Regions from separate parts of the Enterobacter sp. E14S genome, predicted to be linked through region 1. Evidence: predicted binding sites of a transcription regulator. Region 1 holds the regulator's gene; each other region holds the start of a gene.
What was found. Region 1 encodes Fur, which represses iron uptake genes when iron is present. Its sites were predicted from a motif close to ATAATAATGAGAACNACTATCAA; they were not measured.

Region 1 (4,492 bases):
CAGTATGACAACCACTCCGATATCCCGAGCTATGCGGGCGGTTACGGCAACATCTTCCAGGATGAACGTGACGTGAAATTCATGGTTATCGCCCCATTCACCATCTTCTGATGAACGCACCGGCGGGCTGAGTCCCGCCGGTATGGAGACTGCACATGATGAAAAAAATCGTAATCGTCGCGCTGCTGGCATCAGGGCTGGTGGCGTGTGCTCAGAATCAGGCGCCGAAAGAGGACTCCCGTCTGAAGGAGGCGTATAGCGCCTGCATAAATACTGCGGAAGGATCGCCGGAGAAAATTCAAGCCTGTCAGAGCGTGCTGAACGTGCTGAAGAAAGAGAAAGCGCATGAGCAGTTCGCGACGCAGGAAAACGTCCGCGTGATGGATTATCAGGCCTGTATCCAGGCGCGTAAAACCGGTAACGATCAGGAAGTGGCGAAGCGTTGCGACCAGATTTGGAAAGAAATACGAAGCAATAACAGTAACTAATTCGCTGTTATCATGCCCGCTGGCGCAGTGCCAACGGGCTTTTTTAGGCAAAAAAAAGCCAACCTTGCGGCTGGCTCAGAGTATGAATACTGATTATTTCGCGTCGTGCGCGTGATCGTCTTCGCGGCAGTCGCCTTCAGCGCAGTGACCGTAAAGGTACAGGCTGTGGTTCGTCAGGCGGATGCCATGACGCGCCGCGATTTCACGCTGGCGCGCTTCGATGGAATCATCGCTGAATTCAATGACCTTGCCACAATCGAGGCAGATCAGGTGATCGTGGTGCTGCTGCTGGGTCAGTTCGAAAACGGATTTACCGCCTTCGAAATTATGACGGGTAACAATGCCCGCGTCATCAAACTGGTTCAGCACGCGATAGACGGTAGCCAGCCCAATCTCTTCACCCATGTCGATAAGACGTTTATAGAGGTCTTCCGCACTGACATGGTGATTGTCTGGACCCTGAAGCACTTCAAGGATTTTTAACCGAGGAAGCGTAACTTTCAGGCCAGCCTTCTTTAATGCGGTATTGTTGTCAGTCATGCGGAATCTGTCCTGTTGCTAAACGATTCACTTCTGTAGGAAGTGACAGAAAATGCACCCGGGATAATGCGTCTCATTATAGAACTGCCATGGCTAAATGAAAACTGCAAGTCTCAGGCAAAATATGCTTATAAAAACGTGGTATCACCAACAAACTTGCTCAATGGAAAACCACGTTTTATCAGGGAGACATTGTACAGGTCTGGGCGAAAAAGTTAAAAGATTGTAGCGATTAATTTAATCGGTTTGACCTGGAGCATGGGCGCAACCGCAGTTGCGCCGCGATAAAATCAGGCGTTCAGAATATCGTCCAGGTGCAGTTCTTCACGGATCTGCTTCACCCACTTCTCAACACGCTCTGCGGTCAGTTCTGGCTGACGGTCTTCGTCGATGGCCAGGCCTACGAAATGATCGTCATCGGCCAGGCCTTTAGACGCTTCGAAGTGGTAACCGGCGGTCGGCCAGTGGCCTACGATAACCGCGCCGTTCGGCTCAATGATATCGCGGATGGTGCCCAGCGCGTCACAGAAGTATTCGGCGTAGTCTTCCTGATCGCCACAGCCAAACAGGGCGACCAGCTTACCGTTGAAGTCCACTTCTTCCAGCGTCGGGAAGAAATCATCCCAGTCGCACTGGGCTTCACCGTAGTACCAGGTTGGGATACCCAGCAGCAGAATGTCATAGCCTTCCAGATCTTCTTTGCTGCTCTTGGCGATGTCATGCACATCAGCAACGTCTTTACCGAGCTGTTTTTGAATGTTTTTTGCGATATTTTCGGTATTGCCGGTATCACTGCCAAAGAAAATGCCGATGATTGCCATGAGTAAAATAACCTCTTGAAACTTAATAGTATGGTGGCGCAATTTGGCCACGGATAAGGGCAATAATAGCAGAACTGGCAACCCTGCGGAAACAGCTATCGCGCAGGACTGCACTCTGTGCTACATGAAAAGGGCGATAAAGGGGATTTTCAGACTTATGCCTGGCTGCGTAACGTCTCAAGCTGGACGAGCAACATCTCTTCAATGAGCTCGCTGCGGCTGATATTTCGCGCGTCAGCCAGCTCGTTCAGCGCATCGACGGCGTCGGCGTTAAGCTTCAGTTCGACACGCTTAAGCCCACGATTTTTATCGCGTTTAAGCTGGTTGCGTTTATTGATACGCAGCTGTTCATCGCGCGAAAGCGGATTCGTCTTGGGTCGTCCCGGGCGACGCTCATTCGCGAACAGATCTAGTGTCGTACGGTCCGTTTGTTCTTTGGCCATGATTCTGAGACTTCGGGGGAAACACGCCGCCCTGCTAATGCCCGGGCGATAAGCGCGCCATCATACATCACCAAAAACGGCACGCCAACGACTGGAAGCCCGCAGCCTTCCAGTCGCTTTTTTTTTAATCAATTTGCAGTATCAGCAAGATAGCGGCGAATGGCGCGCAGCACAGCATCCGGTTTTTCCGCATGCACCCAGTGCCCTGCACCGGCAATCACGTGCGCGCGAGCCTGCGGGAATTGGGCCAGCAGCGTGTCGCGGTACGCGTCGGTAACGTAAGGCGAGTTGCCGCCGCGAATAAAGAGAGTAGGGTGTGGCCAGGCGGGGACGGTTTCCCAGCCGACGATGTTATTGTACTGATCCCAGAGCACCGGCACGTTAAAACGCCATTGCCCGTCAACAAACGACTTCAGCAGGAACTGCACGACGCCTTCTTCATCAAGATGTTCACGCATGACGGCAGCCGCCTGTTGGCGCGTCGCGACACCCGATTCGGTGACCGCATTGATGGCGGCAAAAATCTCGTCGTGACGACGGACGTCGTAATCCACGGGCGCAACGTCAATCACCACCAGGCCGCTAATACGGTCCGGGGCCAGTGCCGTCAGGGCCATCACCGCTTTGCCACCCATTGAATGCCCGATGAGGGTCACCTTTTGCAGGTCTTGGGCATCCAGCGTATCCAGCAGATCCTGCGCCATCGCCGCGTAGGTCATCTCGTCGGAACGCCCGGAAAGACCATGATTGCGCATATCGACCTGTAAAATATCGTGGTCGGTAACCAGATCGCGCGCCAGCACGCCCAGGTTATCCAGACTACCAAAAAGCCCGTGAACCAGTACGATGGGAGAATTATTGTTCGGCGATTGTGCAGTTTGCGCTCGGGTATTCAATTTCATGGCAAAGTTCTTTTTTTACGTATGTCAGGTTAGGGTATCATGTTGACCATTCTGCCGCCCGGCTGCAAGGTTCCAGTTTAATCTGACTTTTGCGGCCAACCTGGTTTGACGCTATCCGCTGTTGGGATTTGACCTTATAATCCCAATGACTTGTATTCAGATAAGATATCGCACTGGATTAAGATGAAAACAATCGAAGTTGATGACGAACTCTATCAGTATATTGCCAGCCAGACGCGGCATATCGGGGAGAGCGCGTCCGACATTTTACGGCGCATGCTTAAAATTTCCGCCGCTTCACAGCCTGCTACCCCAGTCACCAAAGATGTCGTGTCTCAGCCGAGCGTTGTTGCACAAGCAAAACCTGCCGTGACGCCGGCAAAAGATAAAGTGCGCGCGATGCGCGAGCTGCTGCTCTCCGATGAATACGCGGAGCAGAAAAAGGCCGTTAACCGCTTTATGCTGGTGCTGTCTACACTTTACTCACTGGATAACAAAGCGTTTGCTGAAGCGACCGAGTCGCTTCACGGCCGTACTCGCGTCTATTTCGCGGGCGACGAGCAGACGCTGCTGCAAAATGGCAATCAAACCAAACCCAAACATGTTCCTGGCACCCCGTACTGGGTGATCACCAATACCAATACGGGCCGCAAGTGCAGCATGATTGAACACATCATGCAGTCCATGCAGTTCCCGGCGGAATTGATTGAAAAGGTTTGCGGTACAATTTAACCCTTGCATCAGAAGGACCCGGTAATGGCAAATCACAGCCGTGCAGGCCAACCTGCACAACAAAGCGATTTGATTAACGTCGCTCAGCTGACCGCGCAGTATTACGTGCTGAAACCGGTCGTGGGCAACGCAGAACACGCAGTGAAGTTTGGTACATCTGGTCACCGCGGCAGCGCGGCGCGCCACAGCTTTAACGAACCGCACATTCTGGCCATTGCTCAGGCCATTGCGGAAGAGCGCGCTAAAAACGGCGTTACCGGTCCGTGCTATGTGGGGAAAGATACCCATGCCCTGTCTGAACCGGCGTTCATCTCTGTTGTGGAAGTGCTGGCGGCAAACGGCGTCGATGTGATTGTTCAGGAGAACAATGGCTTCACCCCAACGCCTGCGGTCTCTAACGCCATCCTGGTGCACAACAAAAAAGGTGGTGCGCTGGCTGACGGTATCGTTATCACGCCATCCCACAACCCGCCGGAAGACGGTGGTATCAAATACAACCCGCCTAACGGTGGCCCGGCCGACACTAACGTCACCAAAGTGGTGGAAGATCGTGCAAACGCGCTGCT
Region 2 (4,492 bases), on a different contig from region 1:
ACTTAAAATGTACAGATTTTTAATATTTTTATGATATATTTTATAAATTGCTTTATTTTCAGATGGTTAATTAGTTGGTATGAACCGGTAATGTTACAGGATATATTGTACAAAAAGGTCTGGCACTGGTAAGTTGTACAGCGCAGAAAAATGTTTCACTAACTGCCGTAAATGATTGAGATGTAAATTATTTGTCAGGCAATGAATGTGCTATAAATGATACTTACCCACCTTTTTGTGGCCAAAACCCTAACCCCAGGAATCGCATGCTCACAACCATCATTTACCGCAGCCATATCTGCGAGGACGTTCCAGTGAAAGCGCTGGAAGCCATGGTCGCTGCAGCAAATAGTAAAAACCGGCAATCCAACGTCACGGGGATCCTGCTGTTTAACGGCACACATTTTTTTCAGCTGCTTGAAGGGCCAGTGGAACACGTCTCTGCTATCTATGAGCAGATCTGCAACGACCCGCGCCACCATAACGTGGTGGAGCTGATGCGCGATCACGGACCTGTCCGGCGTTTTGGCAACGTGGGCATGGAGCTTTTTGATTTGCGCCACTTCGACAGGGACGAAGTGCTGCAGCAGGTGCTCAACAGGGGGACGACGCGCTATCAGCTGACGTATAACGACCGCCCGCTGCAGTTTTTCCGCACCTTTGTCGAGGCCACGGAAAAAGCGAACTATTTTGAACTGCCGCCTGCGGATTCCTGGGAGTTCGTTCGCGAGGAAACGCGTTTGTCCGCGCAGCCCGAAGTGGTCGCGAAAGGGGCGGATTGCAGCTTTGCGTTCCAGCCGATAGTCGATCCGTTTATGCAGCAGGTCGTCTCCTGGGAGGCGCTTCTCCGCACGCCTGACGGCGGCGCTCCGGGAGATTACTTTGCTAATCTGCCGCATGACGAGGTGTATGCCTCTGATTTACACAGCAAGCAGGTGGCGCTCTCCATGGCCAGCGCGCTGGGGCTCCAGGACCAGACGTTATCCCTCAATCTGCGGCCCATGACGCTGGTCAATATTCCCAACGCCGTGGATTTCCTGCTCACCGCGATTGAAGCTAATGGGTTTGTCCCCGAGCAAATTGTGGTGGAGTTCACCGAGAGCGAAGCCATTTCCCGTTTTGATGACTTCACGGACTCGGTCAGGCAGTTAAAAAGCGCGGGTATCAGCGTGACGATCGATCACTTTGGCGCCGGTTTTGCCGGGCTACAGCTGCTGGCGCAGTTCCAGCCGGACAGAATTAAGATTAATCGCGATCTGGTCGCGAACGTGCATAAAAGTGGCCCCCGGCAGGCCATTATTCAGGCGATTATCAAATGCTGTTCCTCGCTTGAGATCCAGTTCTGCGCGGTAGGAGTAGAGAAGGCTGAAGAGTGGATGTGGCTGGAATCCGCCGGGATTTCCCAGTTCCAGGGTCATCTTTTTGCCAGCCCGCGACACGGCGGTATTCCCGCGATTGCGTGGCCGGAGAAAAAGTTCGACTTCTGATAAAGCTGTACACATTACGGCAGAGTTAACTGTACGAATGGTAATTTTTATACAACAATGTATTAACAGGTGAAGGGAGGAGTAGCCCATTCACCTGAGCAAAATGCGGTCTTAGTTATACAAATGGTGTGTACAATCTGATAAGGTTGGTGCAGTTAGGTATGGAAGTTCTGAGCGTGAGGGAGTTAATGGCCTATTACAGTATCGGCGAAGTGGCCGAACGATGCGGTATCAACCCCGTTACGCTGCGTGCCTGGCAGCGCCGTTATGGATTGTTGAAGCCGCAGCGCAGCGAAGGGGGGCATCGTCAGTTTGACGATGAAGATATCCTCCGCATAGAAGAGATCAAGCGCCTGATGAAAAGCGGCGTCTCGGTCGGAAAAGTCAAAGCCTTGCTGGAAAACAAAGAAGTATTGACTCAGGGCAACTGGGTCTCGTTCCAGGAAGAGATGATGACCGTTCTGCGTTACGCCAGCCCGGCAAAGCTGCGCGCCAAAATGGGCGAATTCCGCCGCGATCACGCGATAGATGCGCTGATCGACAATATCATTTCTCCCGTTCGTCAGCGCATGAATCAGGATCAAAACACCGTGCGTCACATGGCAAGCCTGTTTGACGGCGTCCTGATCGAATTCGCGATTGCAAGCCTGGCGGAATCCCGCAAAAAAACCGGTAAAGACGCGCTCCTGATTGGCTGGGAATGCGATGACCGCACCCACCTGTGGCTGGAAGCCGCGCGCTTGTCGCAGAAGGGCTGGCACATTGACGTCCTGGCGGAACCTATTGATTCGCCGCGCCCTGAACTGTTTCCTGGGCAAAAAATCTTCGTCTGGACGGGGAAATCCCCAACGCCTCGCCAGCAGGAACAGCTCGACCACTGGCGTGAACAGGGGTTTGCCGTCTCATTTCATCACTGATCGTCAGAGGCCCAGAGGGCCTTTTTTTGTTTTAGTCATTTTCTGAGCAAAAGCTATCTCAAAAATAGGCATTTCCGATGCATATTTTACTTTTCTCTTCCTCGTCATAAATGCCGCGATGAAATGCATTATTAATCAATGCATTGAACAAATACATCCATCCTGACTGCATCCTCTCACAGGGTCTATGCTTAATAAAAGTAGGCAAAAAGGGCGGTTTAGCCGAATGCCCCTGCTGACAGAGGGTTGAAGTGATAATCGTTATCACTAACATGGTGTTATGCCCTGATGGCTTATCAGATGAGGTGGACCTATGGAACTGCATTCAGAAACCTTTAATCCTGCCGATTTTGCCTGGCGCGGCTTAACGCTCACGCCAGCGGCGGCGGCACATATTCACGAGCTGGTGGCGAAAAAGCCCGAGATCCTCGGCGTACGTTTGGGCGTTAAACAGACCGGCTGCGCGGGTTTCGGCTACGTGCTCGATACCGTCACCGAGCCCGAGAAAGATGACCTGGTGTTCGAGACGGACGGCGCAAAACTTTACGTCGCGCTGCAGGCCATGCCGTTTATTGACGGTACCGAAGTGGACTACGTCCGCGAAGGCTTAAACCAGTTATTCAAATTTCATAACCCGAAAGCCCAGAACGAATGCGGCTGCGGCGAAAGCTTTGGGGTATAGGCGGTACTATGTCTCGTAATACTGAAGCAACGAGTGAAGTAAATACCTGGGGCGGTGGGCACCTCAACTATAAAGAGGGGTTCTTCACCCAGCTGCAGACCGATGAGCTGGCGAAAGGCATTAACGAAGATGTCGTGCGGGCGATCTCGGCGAAACGTAACGAACCCGAGTGGATGCTGGAGTTCCGCCTGAGCGCCTTCCGCGCCTGGCTGGAGATGGAAGAGCCGCACTGGCTGAAAGCGCACTACGACAAGCTGAACTATCAGGATTACAGCTACTACTCTGCGCCCTCCTGCGGCAGCTGTGATGATACCTGCGCCTCGCAGCCCGGCGCGGTCCAGCAAACCGGTGCGGAGAACAGTTTCCTCAGCAAAGAGGTGGAAGAAGCCTTTAACCAGCTTGGCGTGCCCGTGCGTGAGGGGAAAGAGGTGGCGGTGGACGCTATTTTCGACTCCGTCTCGGTGGCGACCACCTACCGCGAGAAGCTGGCAGAGCAGGGGATCATTTTCTGCTCCTTCGGCGAAGCGATTCACGATCATCCGGAACTGGTGAAAAAATACATTGGGACCGTGGTGCCTTCTAACGACAACTTCTTTGCGGCGCTCAACGCGGCGGTAGCCTCTGACGGCACCTTTATCTATGTGCCGAAAGGCGTGCGCTGCCCGATGGAGCTGTCCACCTATTTCCGCATCAATGCCGAAAAAACCGGCCAGTTCGAACGCACGATTCTGGTTGCGGATGAAGGCAGCTACGTCAGCTATATCGAAGGGTGCTCCGCCCCGGTCCGCGACAGCTACCAGCTGCACGCGGCGGTGGTGGAGGTCATCATCCACAAAGACGCCGAGGTGAAATATTCCACGGTGCAAAACTGGTTCCCGGGCGACGGCAATACCGGCGGTATCCTGAACTTCGTCACCAAGCGCGCGCTGTGCGAAGGCGAAAACAGCAAGATGTCGTGGACCCAGTCTGAAACCGGCTCTGCCATCACCTGGAAATACCCGAGCTGCATTCTGCGCGGGGATAACTCCATCGGCGAGTTTTACTCGGTGGCGCTGACCAGCGGCCATCAGCAGGCCGATACCGGCACCAAGATGATCCACATTGGTAAAAACACCAAATCAACCATCATCTCGAAAGGGATCTCTGCCGGGCATAGCCAGAACAGCTATCGCGGGCTGGTGAAAATCATGCCGACGGCCACCAATGCGAGAAACTTTACCCAGTGTGACTCGATGCTGATTGGCGCTGACTGCGGGGCGCATACCTTCCCGTACGTCGAGTGCCGTAACAACACGGCCCAGCTTGAGCACGAGGCGACGACGTCGCGGATTGGGGAAGATCAGCTCTTCTACTGCCTGCAGCGCGGGATCAGCGAAGAAGACGCCATCTCGATGATCGTTAACGGC
Region 3 (4,492 bases), on a different contig from region 1:
GCCGTGGGGATGCTGGAAAACTGCCATTTCTCTGCGGAAGAACTTGTCCGTATTGACACGATTCTGGACAGCTCAAAATAGAATCATTTTTAGCAAAAAGTGCTCTCGCTCAGGAATTCGGAGTTGAGGCGATGAAACGAGGCTTTACCAACTCGTAATATTGCGTTAACAGGCCCCACAAGGGCCCCGATCGTGAAGGAGAAAGAGTATGTTCAGGTCACTGATTCTTGCAGCGGTATTACTGGCTTCAGCCCCGCTGATCGCCAATGCGGGCGAAATCACCCTGTTGCCATCAGTAAAATTACAAATTGGCGATCGTGACGACTACGGCAGATACTGGGACGGTGGCTACTGGCGCGACCGTGACTACTGGAACCGTCACTATGAGTGGCGCGGAGACCGCTGGTGGAAACATGATAACGGCAGACACCGCGGCTGGTATAAAGACAACGCGTATGAGCGCGGCTACCGTGAAGGCTGGAACGATCGTGACGACCGTCGCGGCGGCTGGGATCGCGGCGGGAAAGGACGCGGCCACGGTCATGGCCACGGTCACCATTAATGCAAAAAGGAGCCTCCCGGCTCCTTTTTCTTTTAGAGTCCCAACGCGGTGCCAACCAGCAGCCACAGGTTCAGTGCCACTACCACCACCACGATGGCCCACCCGGTCCGTTTCACCAGCGTTGAGTTAACCAGTTCGCCCATCAGGTTTTTGTTGCTGGTAAAAATCAGCAGCGGCACCAGCGCCAGCGCGATACCAAAACTCAGCAGCACCTGGCTCATGACCAGAATTCTCGTAGGATCAAGCCCCATCAGAATCACGATAAATGACGGGAGCATGGTGACGGAGCGACGAACCCACAGCGGAATATGGAAGCGGACAAATCCCTGCATCACCACCTGGCCTGCAAGCGTGCCCACCACCGTAGAAGAAAGACCGGCAGCCACCAGGCTGAGACCAAATATCGTGGCGGCAGCATGGCTCAGTAAGGGCTCAAGCGTGAGATAGGCCTGGTCGAGATCGGCAATACCGGTGTGGCCGTTAAAGTGGAAAGCGGCGGCAGCGGTAGCCATCATCGCCAGATTGACAAACCCCGCGATGGTCATGGCGATCGCCACGTCCCATTTGGTGGCAGAGTAACGCTCTTTGCGCGTTCCACCGTGGAGATGCTGGGTCAGCGAGGAGTGCAGGTAAATCACATGCGGCATGATAGTCGCCCCCAATACCCCGGCGGCCAGGAATACCGCTTCAGAGGTTGGCAGGCTTGGGATTGCCATACCTTTGCCGAGCTGCACCAGATTCGGCTGTGAGAAAATCAGCTCGACGATATAGGCCGCCGCGACAAACAGCAGCAGACCGCCGATAACCTTCTCCAGCGGCTTTTGACCCCGACGCTGCAGCATCAGGATCAGGAAAGTGGCAATCCCGGTCAGTACCGCCCCCTGCAACAGCGACACGCCCAGAATCAGCTTAAAGCCGATCGCTGCGCCGATAAATTCAGCGAGGTCAGTGGCCATGGCGATGATTTCCGCCTGAACCCAGTAGAGCCAGACGGCCGGACGCGGATAATGGTCGCGAATTTGCTCCGCCAGGTTTTTACCCGTGGCAATCCCCAGCTTTGCGGAGAGCATCTGAATCAGCATCGCCATCAGGTTAGCCCAGACGACCACCCACAGCAACTTATAGCCGAAGCTGGCCCCGGCCTGAATATTGGTCGCAAAGTTACCTGGATCGATATAGCCAATGGCAGCGATGAACGCAGGTCCCATTAATGCGAACCGCAACTTGCGCGCGGCTCTGCCACTGCTACCCTCTACGCGACTGTTTGTCATTTCTGCCTCTGAAATATAGCCTTTGCTATGTTTAATACTATCAAAATGAGAATGATTATCAAGATCATTTGTGATGTTTACAGTGATTTCTCTGATAGCTTTGAACGATAGACAGGCGGGTAAGTGGGGCGATCTAACAGAAACTAAAATCGCGCGCGCTTTTGTGAAGACTAGCACACAAACTTAACTTTTCACTCATTTACCTAACATAACAAAAATGTATTGTGGATCACTATTTTTGAGACTCGTCACAGGATGTAACTATAGTGTGTCCTCGATCTCGTTTTCTTTTCGCTTGTTACATAGAATGTGCACGAAAATTAAACCTGCCTCATATTTGGAGCAAATATGGACCGCGTCCTTCATTTTGTCCTGGCACTTGTTGTCGTTACTGCACTTGCATTGCTGGTCAGCACAGACCGCAAAAAAATTCGTATCCGTTATGTTGTCCAGCTGCTGGTCATTGAAGTTTTACTTGCGTGGTTCTTCCTGAACTCAAACGTAGGCCTCGGCTTCGTGAAAGGCTTCTCCGAAATGTTCGAAAAACTGCTCGGATTCGCCAATGAAGGGACCAACTTTGTCTTCGGTAAAATGAACGACGAAGGTCTGGCGTTCTTCTTCCTGAAGGTTCTCTGCCCTATCGTCTTCATCTCCGCGCTGATCGGTATCCTGCAGCACATCCGCGTTCTGCCGTTCGTTATTCGTGGAATTGGTTTCCTGTTATCCAAAGTGAACGGCATGGGCAAGCTGGAATCCTTCAACGCCGTCAGTTCCCTGATCCTCGGTCAGTCTGAGAACTTCATCGCGTATAAAGATATTCTCGGTAAAATGTCCCGCAACCGCATGTACACCATGGCGGCAACCGCAATGTCTACCGTGTCCATGTCTATCGTGGGCGCGTATATGACCATGCTGGAGCCAAAGTATGTTGTTGCGGCGCTGGTTCTGAACATGTTCAGCACCTTTATCGTTCTGTCGCTGATCAACCCGTACCGCGTTGACGCAAGCGAAGAGAACATTCAGATGTCAAACCTGCACGAAGGCCAGAGCTTCTTCGAAATGTTGGGTGAGTACATTCTGGCGGGCTTCAAAGTGGCGATTATCGTTGCCGCCATGCTGATCGGCTTCATTGCGCTGATTTCTGCGCTGAACGCTCTGTTCGCTGCGGTGCTGGGTATCTCCTTCCAGGGTATTCTGGGCTACATCTTCTATCCGGTTGCATGGGTGATGGGTGTTCCTGCTCACGAAGCGCTGCAGGTGGGCAGTATCATGGCAACCAAACTGGTTTCTAACGAATTCGTTGCGATGATGGATCTGCAGAAAATTGCCAGCACGCTCTCTCCGCGCGCGGAAGGCATTCTGTCCGTGTTCCTGGTCTCCTTCGCGAACTTCTCGTCCATCGGGATTATCGCGGGCGCGATTAAAGGTCTGAACGAAGAACAGGGCAACGTGGTTTCTCGCTTTGGCCTGAAGCTGGTTTACGGCTCTACGCTGGTGAGCGTCCTGTCTGCTTCTATCGCGGCACTGGTACTCTAACGTTTAGCGTTAAACAAAAACCGGGAGCCAGGCTCCCGGTTTTTTTATGCCCGCAATTCTTCCAGCGGTTTGGGTTTGCCTATCAGGTAGCCCTGCAGGTAATCCACACCGAAGCGAAGCAGCATCTCCCGCTGCGCCGGTGTTTCGACGTATTCCGCTACGACGCACAGCGATTTCGTCTTCGCCAGATTACACATCGACTGCACGATCATCGCATCCATATCATCAGTACAAATGTCTTTAATAAAGCAGCCGTCAATTTTAATGATGTCTGCCTGCAGGCGTCTCAGACGCTCGTAGTTGGCGTAGCCGGTACCAAAATCATCTATGGCAATCCGGAAACCGTAATCCCGCAGCTGCTGAATATTGTGGATGCTGCAGCCTGAATTTGAGAAGGCCTGCTCTTCGGTGATCTCAATCACGACGGACTGAGGCGCAACGCCGTAGCGTTCAAAGAGCGCGCAAATCTCGGACGCCACCTCTTTTTGCATCAGCGTGAGCGGCATCAGATTAATGGAGAAACGGGCGCCAGCATGCGTTGAAGGGTGATCGCGCAGCCACAGCAGTAATTTCTCCATGACGCACATATCAAACCGGTGGCTGAGGTTGAACTGGGCAATCAACGGAATAAAGCGGTCAGGAGTGAAGATCTCGCCCTCGCTCTCCATACGCGCCAGAATTTCGTAGTAGCCGCTCCCGTCCGCCTTCTGGATCGGTTGCGCATACAAATGGAACTGGCCCGCCTCCAGCGCATGCTTAATCCGCGCCAGCATCAGGACTCGCTCTGTCGTTTGCCCTGATGCCGCCTCGAGGCTATTCGTGAGCGCAAGCACGTTGTTAGTTGTTCCACAGGATTGCTCGGCCAGCCAGCTCAGTTGCCCCAGCGTGTGGTGCAGCTTTTCGCCGTTTTCGACCATTCCCCAGGACGCACCGAATTCAATATCCAGCCCGGTGTTGTTCCAGAAAATCTTACGGCTGTTCAGCCGATCAACCATATGCTGGAGGCGCTCAGCGGTTCCCGGGCCCAGTAGTACCAGCACAAGCTCGCTTCCGGGGAGCTGGAAGAGCGTCTCATCTTTTTGCAGGAGAGGCTGCAGCGACGTGGCGATCGTACGTTTGCAAT
Region 4 (4,492 bases), on a different contig from region 1:
CGTTTTGATGTTGCCAAAACTCGACTCACGCCAGATGACGGAGCTTCTCGACAGCGAGCAACGTCAGGGCGTGATGATCGAGCAGCACGTGGAAGCCGAGCTGGCAAACGATCCGCCGAACGATTTAATGTGGTGGCGCAGGCTGTTTCGCGCTATCGACAAGTGGGCGCCGCCCGGACAACGCCTGCTGCTGGTGACCAGCGAAGGCCGCGTCATTGGGGCCGATCGCAATGAAATGCAGATTATCCGCAACTTCATTGGACAGGCGGATAATGCCGATCATCCCCAGAAGAAGAAATATGGCCGCGTAGAGATGGTGGGGCCTTTCTCCGTCAGGGACGGAGAGGATAATTATCAGCTCTACCTGATCCGTCCGGCGAGCAACTCTCAGTCTGATTTTATCAACCTGCTGTTTGACCGCCCTCTCCTGCTGCTGATTGTCACCATGCTGGTCAGCTCGCCGCTGCTGTTATGGCTGGCGTGGAGCCTGGCAAAACCGGCGCGCAAGCTGAAAAATGCCGCCGATGAAGTGGCGCAGGGTAACCTGCGACAGCACCCTGAACTGGAAGCAGGTCCGCAGGAGTTCCTTGCTGCCGGAACCAGTTTTAACCAGATGGTTAGCGCGCTCGACCGCATGATGACCGCTCAGCAACGTCTGCTGTCGGATATCTCGCATGAGCTGCGTACCCCGCTTACGCGCTTGCAGCTTGGCACCGCGCTGCTGCGCCGCCGCAGTGGTGAGAGCAAAGAGCTGGAGCGTATTGAAACAGAAGCGCACCGCCTGGACAGCATGATCAACGACCTGCTGGTCATGTCGCGCAATCAGCAGAAAAACGCGCTGGTCAGCGAAACGGTGAAAGCGAATCACCTCTGGCACGAGGTGCTGGACAACGCGGCGTTCGAAGCGGAACAGATGGGTAAATCCTTCACCGTCAACTTCCCGCCGGGCCCGTGGCCGCTGTACGGTAACCCCAACACGCTGGAAAGCGCGCTGGAAAACATCGTGCGCAACGCTCTTCGCTACTCGCATACGAAGATTGAGGTGGCGTTCTCGGTGGATAAAGACGGGATCACCGTCATTGTCGATGACGACGGCCCTGGCGTGAGCCCGGAAGACCGCGAGCAGATTTTCCGTCCGTTCTATCGTACCGATGAGGCGCGCGACCGGGAATCGGGCGGCACGGGGCTGGGTCTGGCGATTGTTGAAACCGCCATGCAGCAGCACCGCGGCTGGGTGAAAGCCGACGACAGCCCGCTGGGTGGACTACGGTTAACGCTGTGGCTACCGTTGTATAAGCGTTCGTAGCTTTTAGTGCCGGGTGGCGGCTTCGCCTTACCCGGCCTACTTTCTGCGGAGGACTACTTCCCCCACAATCTCCGCGAATTATCCTCGATCCTGCTGCTTAAACGCCGCTTCTGCATCGTTCTTGTCCAGCTGATGGATAACCCCGCCGCCGACAGCAGGCGGTGATACTGTTCGTCGTCAAACGGCATATGCCAGGCAATGGCGCAGGCGTCATAAACAGACACATCGCTCAGGCGCGACGCCAGCTCAAGCGGCGCGTCCGCTGAAACCTGCCCAGCCAGCACCACGCGATACAGCCAGCCGGTTTTACCCGCTTTTTGCAGCTGGGCCGACATATCCTGAATACCGAAGTGGTAGTTGAGCTTGAAGCACGGCGAGCGTGGCTGCGTCACCTGAATCAGAGCATCGCCCCAGCGGTAGATATCACCGATAAACACGTTCTTTTCGGTGAGCCCTTCGGTGGAAAGATTCTCGCCAAACGCGGGGGCAACAAAGAGGTCCGTCTGCTCGGGAAACTCGGTTTTCCAGTGCTGATAGTGTTCACGCGGGTAGTGGCACAGCGCGCGATCGGGCCCGCCGTGGATTTTCTTTTCGGCCTGCTCGTCACCCGCAAGCCCGAGGTCGGTTAACGTCAGCTCACCGTCGACCTGAATTTTGGCGATGGCACTCGGGCGGCTGCCGTCGTACTCCCTTACCTTGCCTGTAAACACGTTCACCGGGTAATGCATTGCTGCCTCCATTACGCAGATACAAAAAAAGCGAGTCATAAGACTCGCTTCTCACAGGCGTCAATGCAACCTTATTTTTTAGAGGCGAAACGCGCTGCTGCTTCGTCCCAGTTCACCACGTCCCAGAAGGCTTTGATGTAGTCCGGACGACGGTTCTGGAATTTCAGGTAGTAAGCGTGTTCCCACACGTCCAGACCCAGGATTGGGAAGCCGGATGCGCCAGAAATCGCTTCACCCATCAGCGGGGAGTCCTGGTTAGCAGTAGAAACCACCGCCAGCTTGTCGCCTTTCAGAACCAGCCACGCCCAGCCAGAGCCGAAACGGGTTGCAGCGGCTTTTTCGAATTCCGCTTTGAAGTTGTCAACGGAGCCGAAGTCGCGCTCGATAGCCGCTTTCAGGTCGCCCTGCAGAGTGGTACCGGTTTTCAGGCCTTTCCAGAACAGGCTGTGGTTAGCGTGGCCGCCAGCGTTGTTACGCAGAACGGTTTTCTTGTCCGCAGGCAGCTGGTCCAGTTTGGTGATCAGCTCTTCAGCAGACAGGTTAGCGAACTCTGGCAGGCTTTCCAGCGCGGCGTTCGCGTTGTTCACATAGGTCTGGTGGTGTTTAGTGTGATGGATTTCCATCGTCTGCTTGTCGAAATGCGGTTCCAGTGCGTCGTAGGCATACGGCAGGGATGGCAGTGTATAACTCATAATCCTCTCCATTATTGTCGGGCGGCACAGCTGTTAATGCCGCGTAAGCAGTTGGTTCATTATAGTTAATTAAATGATATTGAAAATGATTATCAATGCCGTAGTTTTTATAAGGTTATTCGTTTTTCGATTAATCGTGAAATTGTGAGTCTGCTCACGCGGTTAACGTGCTGATTGCCATCCAGAACACATCTGCGGCAACCTTCTGAAGGTCCCCAAACCGCCTAATTTTTACACTCCTCAAGTCGGTGGGAAGCCACTGACGATAAAAACGATGAGGGTGTAAAAATGAATCATGCGATTACGATGGGTATCTTCTGGCATTTGATAGGCGCTGCCAGTGCAGCCTGTTTCTATGCTCCGTTTAAAAAAGTGAGAGGCTGGTCATGGGAAACCATGTGGTCCGTTGGCGGTATCGTGTCCTGGCTGATTTTGCCCTGGACCATTAGCGCCATGCTGCTGCCCGATTTCTGGGACTACTTCTCCTCATTCAGCGCCGCCACCCTGCTGCCGGTGTTCCTTTTTGGCGCGATGTGGGGCGTCGGCAACATCAACTATGGCCTCACCATGCGTTATCTCGGCATGTCGATGGGGATTGGTATCGCGATTGGCATCACGCTGATCGTCGGTACCCTGATGACGCCAATTCTCAACGGTAACTTCGACGTGCTTATTAATACTCAGGGTGGGCGGATGACGCTCCTGGGCGTGCTGGTGGCGGTCATTGGCGTAGGAATTGTGACGCGCGCGGGGCAGTTGAAAGAACGCAAGATGGGCATTAAAGCTGAAGATTTTAACCTGAAGAAAGGTCTGCTGCTGGCGGTGATGTGCGGCATTTTCTCGGCCGGCATGTCGTTCGCCATGAACGCCGCCAAACCGATGCACGAAGCGGCTGCCGCGCTGGGCGTCGATCCGCTGTACGTTGCGCTACCAAGCTATGTCGTGATTATGGGTGGCGGCGCGATGGTTAACCTGGGCTTCTGCTTCATTCGTCTGGCAAAAGTAAAAAACCTGTCGGTAAAAACCGATTTCTCGCTGGCAACATTGCTCATCATCACCAACGTGCTGCTCTCCGCTCTGGGCGGCCTGATGTGGTATTTGCAGTTCTTCTTCTACGCCTGGGGCCACGCCAGCATTCCGGCGCAATACGACTATATAAGCTGGATGCTGCACATGAGTTTCTACGTACTTTGCGGCGGGCTGGTTGGGCTGGTGCTGAAAGAGTGGACGAACGCCGGACGTCGTCCGGTTGGCGTACTGAGCCTCGGCTGCGTGGTGATTATTATCGCTGCCAATATCGTCGGCCTCGGCATGGCAAACTGATTACGCACCCTTTCGACTGCGATGACGCCACTGTACCGGCGTCATTCCCACCTCGCGGTTAAACACCACTGAAAAGTAGTTACTGTCCTCAAAGCCGCAGCGCATCGCCACATCACTGACCATCCACTCCGTATGCTGGAGAAGATATTGTGCATGGCAGATGCGCAGCTGGCGCAGGTAGTGGTTCACCGTCATCCCGGTCAGGGTGCGGAAATGCTGGCGCAACGCGCGCTCGCTGCACTGTTCCTGCTCGCAGAATTTCTCCAGTACAAAGTTTTTATTCAGGCTACCCGCAAGCCGGGTGATGAGCTTATCCAGCAGCGCTTCCTGCGTTGTGGCGGAGGGGTTATCAGTTGCGTAACGATGGCGCTTCAACGTCATCACCAGCTGGGCGAAAAGCAACTCCGCCAGCTGGTTAGCAACGGGGTCGTTCTTCTGGCTCT

Region 2: the regulator Fur is predicted to act here: its motif matches at 2,656-2,678, upstream of sufA (Fe-S cluster assembly scaffold SufA).
Region 3: the regulator Fur is predicted to act here: its motif matches at 1,873-1,895, upstream of ACZ6J2_RS06080 (Nramp family divalent metal transporter).
Region 4: the regulator Fur is predicted to act here: its motif matches at 2,800-2,822, upstream of sodA (superoxide dismutase [Mn]).

Annotation. Positions count from the first base shown of each region.
Region 1 is NZ_JBVODQ010000003.1:466,437-470,928, reverse strand. Features, by position in the region: gene chiP (chitoporin ChiP) at 1-111, shown strand, start outside; gene chiQ (ChiQ/YbfN family lipoprotein) at 159-488, shown strand; gene fur (ferric iron uptake transcriptional regulator) at 582-1,028, opposite strand; gene fldA (flavodoxin FldA) at 1,319-1,849, opposite strand; gene ybfE (LexA regulated protein) at 2,005-2,292, opposite strand; gene ybfF (esterase) at 2,421-3,194, opposite strand; gene seqA (replication initiation negative regulator SeqA) at 3,378-3,926, shown strand; gene pgm (phosphoglucomutase (alpha-D-glucose-1,6-bisphosphate-dependent)) at 3,951-4,492, shown strand, end outside.
Region 2 is NZ_JBVODQ010000001.1:141,941-146,432, forward strand. Features, by position in the region: gene ACZ6J2_RS00705 (diguanylate phosphodiesterase) at 267-1,487, shown strand; gene ACZ6J2_RS00710 (MerR family transcriptional regulator) at 1,676-2,404, shown strand; gene sufA (Fe-S cluster assembly scaffold SufA) at 2,718-3,086, shown strand; gene sufB (Fe-S cluster assembly protein SufB) at 3,095-4,492, shown strand, end outside.
Region 3 is NZ_JBVODQ010000002.1:178,091-182,582, reverse strand. Features, by position in the region: gene mgrA (L-glyceraldehyde 3-phosphate reductase) at 1-81, shown strand, start outside; gene ACZ6J2_RS06085 (DUF2502 domain-containing protein) at 209-562, shown strand; gene ACZ6J2_RS06080 (Nramp family divalent metal transporter) at 595-1,833, opposite strand; gene ACZ6J2_RS06075 (NupC/NupG family nucleoside CNT transporter) at 2,182-3,369, shown strand; gene ACZ6J2_RS06070 (sensor domain-containing phosphodiesterase) at 3,414-4,492, opposite strand, start outside.
Region 4 is NZ_JBVODQ010000013.1:49,968-54,459, forward strand. Features, by position in the region: gene cpxA (envelope stress sensor histidine kinase CpxA) at 1-1,306, shown strand, start outside; gene yiiM (6-hydroxyaminopurine reductase) at 1,360-2,034, opposite strand; gene sodA (superoxide dismutase [Mn]) at 2,106-2,726, opposite strand; gene rhaT (L-rhamnose/proton symporter RhaT) at 3,015-4,049, shown strand; gene rhaR (HTH-type transcriptional activator RhaR) at 4,050-4,492, opposite strand, start outside.